4 regions of the Agrobacterium sp. 22-214-1 genome follow, and region 1 is predicted to be linked to each of the others. Evidence: riboswitches for the same ligand, from Rfam matches in the RefSeq annotation. Region 1 holds a riboswitch; each other region holds the start of a gene.
The links. A riboswitch is a leader RNA that binds a small molecule or an ion and turns the genes downstream of it on or off. The one in region 1 is predicted to bind cobalamin.
Positions count from the first base shown of each region.

Region 2: it holds a riboswitch for cobalamin, as region 1 does, so the genes downstream of both, ACQZ5G_RS12665 (ABC transporter substrate-binding protein) here and ACQZ5G_RS05620 (CbtB domain-containing protein) in region 1, are expected to answer to the same signal.
Region 3: it holds a riboswitch for cobalamin, as region 1 does, so the genes downstream of both, ACQZ5G_RS19110 (DUF1636 family protein) here and ACQZ5G_RS05620 (CbtB domain-containing protein) in region 1, are expected to answer to the same signal.
Region 4: it holds a riboswitch for cobalamin, as region 1 does, so the genes downstream of both, nrdH (glutaredoxin-like protein NrdH) here and ACQZ5G_RS05620 (CbtB domain-containing protein) in region 1, are expected to answer to the same signal.

Region 1 is NZ_JBNWCK010000001.1:1,106,916-1,109,108, forward strand. Features, by position in the region: gene ACQZ5G_RS05610 (hypothetical protein) at 1-199, opposite strand, end outside; gene ACQZ5G_RS05615 (CbtA family protein) at 204-914, opposite strand; gene ACQZ5G_RS05620 (CbtB domain-containing protein) at 925-1,107, opposite strand; cobalamin riboswitch at 1,269-1,504, opposite strand; gene ACQZ5G_RS05625 (c-type cytochrome) at 1,552-2,193, opposite strand, start outside.
Region 2 is NZ_JBNWCK010000002.1:623,590-625,782, reverse strand. Features, by position in the region: gene ACQZ5G_RS12665 (ABC transporter substrate-binding protein) at 1-871, opposite strand, end outside; cobalamin riboswitch at 1,030-1,264, opposite strand; gene ACQZ5G_RS12660 (GNAT family N-acetyltransferase) at 1,304-2,182, opposite strand.
Region 3 is NZ_JBNWCK010000005.1:292,004-294,196, reverse strand. Features, by position in the region: gene ACQZ5G_RS19120 (cobyric acid synthase) at 1-29, opposite strand, end outside; gene cobO (cob(I)yrinic acid a,c-diamide adenosyltransferase) at 31-648, opposite strand; cobalamin riboswitch at 783-997, shown strand; gene ACQZ5G_RS19110 (DUF1636 family protein) at 1,119-1,544, shown strand; gene cobW (cobalamin biosynthesis protein CobW) at 1,541-2,193, shown strand, end outside.
Region 4 is NZ_JBNWCK010000001.1:1,939,179-1,941,371, reverse strand. Features, by position in the region: gene ACQZ5G_RS09745 (nucleoside triphosphate hydrolase) at 1-266, shown strand, start outside; cobalamin riboswitch at 400-623, shown strand; gene nrdH (glutaredoxin-like protein NrdH) at 935-1,156, shown strand; gene nrdI (class Ib ribonucleoside-diphosphate reductase assembly flavoprotein NrdI) at 1,169-1,567, shown strand; gene nrdE (class 1b ribonucleoside-diphosphate reductase subunit alpha) at 1,555-2,193, shown strand, end outside.

The DNA of each region.
Region 1 (2,193 bases):
CACGTTTGATCTTGGCAAGTGCCGCCGCCACAAAGGCGGCCTCATGGTCGTGGAAAAAGGCAAGAGCCGCCTCGCGTTCGGGATTCGGCCCCAGCACTGCCTTAAAGGCAAGGCGGTGCACGGCGCAGAAAGCGCCGTGACCGGGAACGGCAAAACGCAGCGCATCGAGTTCCTCACTCCATTCCGCTGCGTCCTGCATAGTCTCAGGCCGACTGGAAGCGCTTCAGGAAAAACGCGCTCAATATTCCGAGCAAAGCCCAGAAAACGAAGCTGGTCACGGTGGCGGCGACGATGAACTGACGCTCCAGCGGCAGCGGCGCCAGCGCATGTTCGCCTTCCGGCGGCAAGGGTGCGCCGACCACATGCGGTGCGACGATCAGCACCAGCGCCAATACGATGGCCCAGGGTTCGCGGCGGAATGCGATCAGTGCAATGCCGCCCGCGGTTGCGGCAACCGTCGCAAGCCACCAGATCTGCCGTGCCTCGAGCGCGGCAGCCGGGCTGCCCGGCAGTTCCGGCGGCAGGCCGATCATCGGAGCCAGCATGACGGCGGCAAAACCGGCAACGCCCCAAAGAAGGCCTTCGCGCCAGCCGCCATTCGTGCCACGCAGCGAAATGAGGCCGGTCAGCACCAGCGCATAACCGATGGCGGTCAGCACATTGGCGGCGACGGTATAGGCGGTGCGCTCGAAGCCATCGGCCGGAGCCCAGGCCTCGTCATTGTGCTCATGGGCGGGAACGGCAGCACCGGGCGCCGTCGCATCATGGCTGTGGGGCGCTTCGCCGGCGCTTTCATAGGTTTCCGCCTGAAGGATGAGCGGCGTCGTGCCAAAAGCCTGCATGGCCGAGACGGCGAAACCGCCAAGAATGCCGACGAGAACGGCGGTAAAGACGATATTGCGAAAAGACGACATGCCGTTCCCCTCAATGGCAGGGGAAGGCATTGGCATGACGCGTGTCATGCGCTGCGTTATGAACGGCCTCCACATGGGAAAAGCCGACAAAACCGACAACGAACAGGCCAAGCACGATCGCCGTCAGCGATTGCGCGAAGCTGGTTGTTTTTGCGGAAACGGCGGCGTTGGCCGTATTCTGGTTGATGGACATGGTGACCCCTCTCCGGCGCGACCCCGCGCCTTTGGACGCGGCCGGACGGCGAATGGCCGTCGAGCCGCTACGATACACTTCACCACGGGGATACGAGACTGACACAGGGAGGCGTCGATCCCACCACCCTGAAATTCCGCTCTTCCGGACACCCCGCCGGCATGGATATTTCCGCGATGGCAGGTCTCCTGGCTTACGGGTCAAAACCTGAAACACCTTCCCGGCGTCACCCTCTCTGGAAACCTTCGGTTCCCAGCGAGATGGCTTGCCAGTGGCATTTCGTTTCAGGCTCTCCGCTCACAGTTGCGGGGGCAGCCACGAATGAGGATTTCTCCCTATCGTGTTCCCTTTTCACCTTCCGGAACGCCCGGAAGGAACCATCACAGGATCGTTATCCGATGGGCGGGGTCGGGAGTCAATGGGCGTGCACACCCTCGGGGCACCCTATCGCGACGGTATGGCCTTCAGATAGGCGGCAATCGCATCGCGGTCTTCAGGCGTCAGATGCGCCATGTTCTGCTGCACCTTGACCATGGAGCCGCCGACGCTGTCGAATTCCGGGGTGAAGCCGTTTTCCAGATAGCTGGCAATATCGGCCTCGGCCCAGCTGCCGATGCTTTGCGAGCCGGGGGTAATGTCGGGAATGCGGCCCTCGCCTTCCGGGTTGGGACCGCCGGCCAGCCACTTGTCTTTTACGAAACCGCCAAGCGCATTGCGCGGCGTGTGGCATTCGCCGCAATGGCCCGGCCCTTCCACCAGATATTGGCCGCGCAGCAATTCGGCATTGGCATTGGCAAGCTCCACGCGGGGCCGCGCCGAGGGGTCGAAATAAAGGAATTTCCAGCCGCCCAGCGCCATGCGCAGATTGAAGGGGAACGGCAACTCGTGATCCGGCGCATCGTTCTGGCTGGCCGGCAGGGCTTTCAGATAACCGAAGAGATCGTTGATGTCCTTCTGCGTCATGCGGGCATAGGAGGCATAGGGAAAGGACGGGTAGAGATGTTCGCCGTTCCTGCCCACACCGCGCGTCATCGCATCGCCGAATTCAGCCAGCGTCCAGCCGCCGATGCCATGCTGCGGATCGGA
Region 2 (2,193 bases), on a different contig from region 1:
GCTTGACGGCGACATCGTCTGCCGGGAAACGGCGGCGATCCATTTTGCCGGCGACGATGATGGAGGGATTTGCCTTGGCGATGGTTTCCCAGCCGACGGTCGGCCACTCTTCATCGCTTTCGATGACGTTCTTCAACCCCAGCGCGGACATGATGTAGCCGGGCGCGCCATTGCGGCCGGCCACATAGGGATCGATATCCAGCTCGGCGCTGGAGAACCAGAAGACGGCCGAAAGCTTACCGTTGGCCGAGGCGATCTTGGCGCGGGCGGCTTCTTCACGCTTCTTCAGGTCGGCAACGACCTCTTCACCGCGATCCTGCACGTTGAAGATCTTGGCGAGATCGCGGATTTCCTGGTAGATCAGATCCATGGTGAAGACGGTGTTGCGCACGCCGTCACCGCCGCCGGAATTGTCCTTGCCCATGCAATCGGCGGGCGAGGTATAAACGGGAACGCCAAGCTCGGCGAATTGCGCCGGTGTTCCGACAACGCCTTCCGGGCCGATCTGCCACTGGAACTGCGTCGTCACGAGGTCCGGCTTCTTGCCGATGACCGCCTCGAAGCTCGGATCATTGTCAGCCAGACGCTCGACCCTGGCATTGGCCTCCTCGTACCCCTTCAGAACCGGACCGATCCACAGCGCCGTGCCGACCACCTTGTCGGCGAGGCCGAGGAGGTAAAGAACCTCGGTCGTGCTCTGGCCGACGGACACGGTGTGGGCGGGCGCCTGCCTGAAGGTGATCTCCTGACCGCAGCTGTTGATCGTCAGGGGATAGGTGGTTTCGGCAGCATTGGCGCCGGCGACAGGCAAAGCCGCAAGCGCAGCGGCCAGAAAACCGGCATGGACCGGCAGGCGTCTAGAATGAAACATATGTTCTCCAGTCGAAAGTAAATCTTATTCCAGAGCAGCAGGCGTCAGAACGCGCAGCAACAGCGGGACGTCTTGTACGGAGAACGGCAATAGGACGCAAACGAAATGTTATGAAATAACATTACAACCTCCTCCTCCGGGCTTCCCCGCCCGTAACGATGGTTTATATTTCGACGGCAGGTCTCCTGGCTCACGGATTTGCGTCACTCATCTGCCTTCCCGCATTCCGGAGAATACAGTGGCATGACGCCTTGGAGCGTCACGGGGATGAACGACAATCCGCTTACAGTTGCGGGGGCAGCCACGGCATTGGGCGAAAAAGATCGCCCGCACCATGTTCCCTATTAATCCCTTCGCCTTTCGGCTGCAGGAACCGTCGCTTTCTCACATAAGGGGCATGAGGCGGGGCGTCAATTGCGATAGTGCCGCACCTCAGCACAAAGACGGGCCCGCCAGGGCGAAAATCTTTGCGGAACCGGAGCCTGCCGGTTGCGGTACGCCTTTCGACATGGTGGTGAGCGTTTCGATCACCACCAGCCCGGATTGTGCCAGGAACTCGGTCAGAAGACCGCTATCCCGCACGGCATCGAGACGGACAAGCTGATCGTCGAGATCAGAAAAATGTCGCCTCACCAGCGCAATCGCATCCGCCTCGTCACCGGCGACGACCGGGCCGACAATATGGCCCCGCCCCGCAGCACGCCGCAATGCAAAGGCGGCAAGACGATCGGCCTCGAACAGGCCGTAACCCGTATTTTCCCGGAGAAGGCGTTGCAGGACACCCCGGCGCGAAACACCGAAAGCCGCCCGATCCAGATCCGCCACGGCGGACAAATGATCCTCGGACAGCGGCTCGATTCTCTGTTTTCTTCCAAGCGTCGGCATCTCGGCAGGGCAGCGCGCCTTGCCGCGCAGGAGATGTACTTTTTCCGTATCTCCGACAAAACCCAGCCGTGCGAAAAGCCGTCGCGAGGCTTCCGTGGCGTTCAACCGCAGGGCCGCGTCAGGGTAGCCCGCAATGAGTTGGCCCACCAGCCATGGTGCAACACCCTGCCCCTGCAAACGGGGGGAAACGATGACCATGCCGACCGTCGCGAAAGCCTCATCATAAGGAAACAGCATTGCCGTTGCGACAACGCGATCGATTTCGTCAAGCGCGGCAAGGCCGACGCCGCACTGCCGCAGGAAACACCATTCGTTCGCGTGATATCGCCATCCGACAGCCATGGACAAAGCATGCAGATGATCGGCCTCCACATCGGCGATATCCACTGTCCGCAACTCGAAACTATCGACTTTGAGCAGCTCCATGACAAACGGCT
Region 3 (2,193 bases), on a different contig from region 1:
CCCTGAAACATCAGCACGCGTGCAGCCATGTCAGAATTCTATCCCCGCCTGCGCCTTCACGCCCGCCTTGAAGTGATGTTTCACGAGGGTCATTTCCGTCACCATATCGGCCGCGTCGATGAGCGGTTGCTTGGCGTTGCGGCCGGTGACGATGACATGCAGATCGGGCCTGCGGCTGGAAAGCGTCTCGACCACCTCTTCCAGCGGCAGGTAATCGTAACGGAGCGCGATGTTCAGCTCATCGAGGATCAGCAGGCCGATGGTCTCGTCGGCCATCAGGACCCTGGCTTCCTCCCAGGCCTTTGCCGCCGCCGCGACGTCGCGTTTCAAATCCTGCGTGTCCCAGGTGAACCCCTCGCCCATGGTGCGCCACACGACCCTGTCGCCGAACAAAGTCAGCGCCTGCTGTTCTCCCGTCGACCATGCGCCCTTGATGAATTGAACGACGCCGACCCGCCGCCCGGTGCCGAGCATGCGCAGAGCAAGGCCGAAAGCGGCGGTGGATTTGCCCTTGCCGGGACCGGTATTGATCATCAGCAGACCTTTTTCGATGGTCTTTTCCGCAACCTCGGCGTCCTGCACCGTCTTGCGGTTGACCATTTTCTGCCGGTGACGTTCGGCTTCGCTGTCGCTGATGTCGCGTGTCATCGCGTTTTCCTTTTTATCCAGCGGCGCGGGACCCGGTGCCCCAGCCATTCGGAGCGGCGACTATACCCAATTTGCCGCACCCGGCAATGTGCGGGCCACAGGGCCGCGGCATTGACCCTCACGCCCGTTCAGCCTAAGGGTAACGGACTGACGGTCTTTTCCCGGCAACGGGAAAAGCTAAGAGGGAACACGGTTCCAGCCCGATTACCGGGTCATTCCGTGGCTGCCCCCGCAACTGTAAGCGGTAAGCCCGCACCGTAAAGCCACTGGACACCTCAACGGGTTCGGGAAGGCGGTGTCAGGGTGTAAAGCCGCGAGCCAGGAGACCTGCCGTTTCAGGAAAAACGTCTGCCGGGCGGGGTGCTCCGGTCAGTCGGTTAGATCGAACATCCGGTTTGCGCCTGTCCGCATACCGTATTCGACATCCGCACCCCCGAGATTTTTTTGCAAGGCGCGGGAAACGATACGGTTTGGATATTTCAGCGACATCTTCATGTACAGGCGGAAACACGCAGGACGAAACGGCGTCCGGCGTGACCGTCTTCGTTTGCAGAAGCTGTCGCGATGAAGCCGACCCCAATGCCGAACCGCGCCCCGGCTCACGCCTCGCCGATGCCGTCGTCGCAAAGGCGGAGGAAACGGGTGTCACCGTTCGTTCCGTCAACTGCCTCGCCAATTGCAAGCGCGGGCTTAGCGCCGTGCTGCGCAGCGCCAATGGCTGGTCCTATGTTTTCGGCGGGCTGACGACCGGTGATGCGGAAGATTTGCTGACCGGCGCACGGCTGCTGGCTGCCGCCCCCGACGGCCTGATGCCCTGGCGCGGTCGCCCCGAACCCTTAAAGCGCGGCATGGTGGCGCGCATTCCCCCATTCGATTTTACCGAGGAGAGATCATGAGCACCCTTCTGGACCGCGTTCCCTGCACCATCGTCACCGGCTTTCTGGGGGCTGGCAAAACCACGCTGCTGCGCGGCCTTCTCGAACAACTGGACGGCAAGCGGCTGGCGATCATCGTCAACGAATTCGGCGATATCGGCATCGATGGCGAGATTCTCAAAGGTTGCGGTATTGAAAGCTGCCCGGAAGAAAACATTGTCGAACTGGCCAATGGCTGCATCTGCTGCACGGTGGCGGATGATTTCCAGCCCGCCATCGAACAGATTCTGAGCCGCCAGCCGAAGGTGGAGCATATCCTCATCGAAACCTCCGGCCTCGCCCTGCCGAAGCCGCTGGTGCAGGCCTTCCAGTGGCCGGCGATCAAGAGCCGCGTGACGGTGGATGCCGTCGTGGCCGTGGTGGATGGCGCCGCCCTTGCCGAAGGGCAGGTGGCGCACGACATGGAAGCACTCGCCGCCCAGCGGGCCAATGACGAGGCGCTCGATCACGATGACCCGGTCGAAGAGGTTTTCGAGGATCAGGTTGCCTGCGCCGATCTTGTCGTGCTGACCAAGGCCGATCTTCTTGACGGTGCTGGCCTCAACAAGGCCAAGGCGCATGTTCTCGAACATCTGCCGAAGGCGGCAAAGATCGTCGTGGCATCCAATGG
Region 4 (2,193 bases), 830 kb from region 1:
CGGAAACACGCTTTATCCTCGCTGAAGGCAATTATCTGCTGCTGGACGAGGCGCCGTGGACAACTCTTTCCAAAAGCTTCGACCTCACCATTTTTGTCGGGCCGTCCGTCGAGGTGCTGGAGGAGAGGCTGCGGAAAAGGTGGCAGGGCTACGGTCTCGACGAGGCTGATATCCACGCCAAACTTTTCGAAAACGATCTTCCGAACGGAAAAAGGGTGATCGAAAACGCCCGTCCCGCCGATATTCACATCGATATCTGGGAATAGATTAACGCTTTTCTCTGTTTGAGCGGCGGCACGCATGTGCCGTTAAGCCTTTGTTGACCATGTGTTGAATCTTTTTGATCCACAGGGTGGGGCTTTTGTGTGTCTATTTATTGACGCGAAAATTTCCTCATATACTATATGTGGTGTTCGAGGTTCTTCCGATTCGCAAGGATTGGGAGCTAAGACGGGAATTCGGTGCGTAACGCCTTTATGGCGGAGCAAGGCCGAAACTGCCCCCGCAACTGTAAGCGGTGAGCATCGTTCCGATTTGGGTCACTGGAGCCGAAAGCTTCGGGAAGGCCGGAATAGATGTTGTGACCCGCAAGTCAGGAGACCTGCCTTGAGCGCAAACGTCCACGGGCGGGGTGTCCGGAGGAAGGTGTATGACGCAAATGATTTGCGTGCGCCCTTTTCTGCCCCCTCCAGAACAAGCTTCGGGGTGAAGTCATGCCAGTGCATTTGTTTGAGTTGCTGCGCTCGTCGGCGTAGGGAATGATTTTACGCGGCTTGCAGCATCACCAGGAAAACCAGACCCGGTTTCCGTCCTGAATGCGAGAAGCCTTCCAAGGCCCTGCGCCTCACCTGAATGACAGAACCATCGCCGTCCGATTGCGATTGCAATCGGCAATGTTGAGCCGTGTCCGAAACCGGCTTCGAGAGAGGAAATTATGACCATCACCGTTTACAGCAAGCCCGCCTGCGTCCAATGCACCGCCACCTATCGCGCCCTCGACCGCATCGGCGTCCCCTATGAGATTGTCGATATTTCCGAAGATGCGGATGCGCTCGATCATGTCCGGGGCCTCGGCTACATGCAGGTGCCCGTCGTTGTTGCCGGTGAGCGCCATTGGGCGGGTTTCCGGCCGGATATGATCGGCTCGATCAGTTGAGGCGGCGGGGCGATGGGCCTGATCGTCTATTATTCCAGCCGCTCTGAAAACACCCATCGTTTCCTTCTGAAACTGGGACGGCGTCTGTTTCGCCTGCCGCTTGGCGTTGAGGAAGATGTTCCCCATGTGTCCGAGCCCTATGTGCTGGTCACCCCCACCTATGGGGGTGGTGGCACCAAAGGCGCCGTCCCGAAACCGGTCATCCGGTTTTTGAACGAGCCCTCCAACCGAAATCTCATTCGCGGCGTCATCGCGGCGGGAAACACGAATTTTGGCGCAGCTTTCGCATCCGCCGGAGATATCGTCTCGCGCAAATGCGCAGTGCCGTTTCTCTATCGCTTCGAGCTTCTCGGCACGGAGGAAGATGTCGCCAACGTCAAACATGGATTGGAACGATTTTGGACACGCTGACCTCGAGCGCCATTCGCAAGGACGTCAAACAGCCGGCAGCCGTAACCCAGAAACCGCTCGATGCGGCTCTGGACTACCACGCGCTGAACGCGATGCTGAACCTTTACGATGAGAACGGAAAGATCCAGCTAGACAAGGATCGCCTGGCTGCCCGGCAATATTTCCTCCAGCACGTCAACCAGAATACCGTCTTTTTCCATAACCTCAGGGAAAAGCTCGATTATCTGGTGACGGAGGGATATTACGAGCAGGAGGTACTGGATCAGTATTCCTTCAATTTCGTCCGCGATCTCTATGACGAAGCCTATGCCCGGAAATTCCGCTTCCCGACCTTTCTCGGCGCCTTCAAATATTACACCTCCTACACGCTGAAGACCTTCGACGGAAAACGTTATCTGGAGCGTTACGAGGATCGCGTCTGCATGGTGGCGCTGGCCCTTGCGCGTGGCGATGAGCAGCTTGCCCGCGATCTGGTCGATGAAATCATTTCAGGCCGCTTCCAGCCGGCAACGCCGACATTCCTCAACGCCGGCAAGAAGAGCCGTGGTGAACTGGTCTCGTGTTTTCTGCTGCGTGTGGAAGACAATATGGAAAGCATTGGTCGCTCTATCAATTCGGCGCTGCAG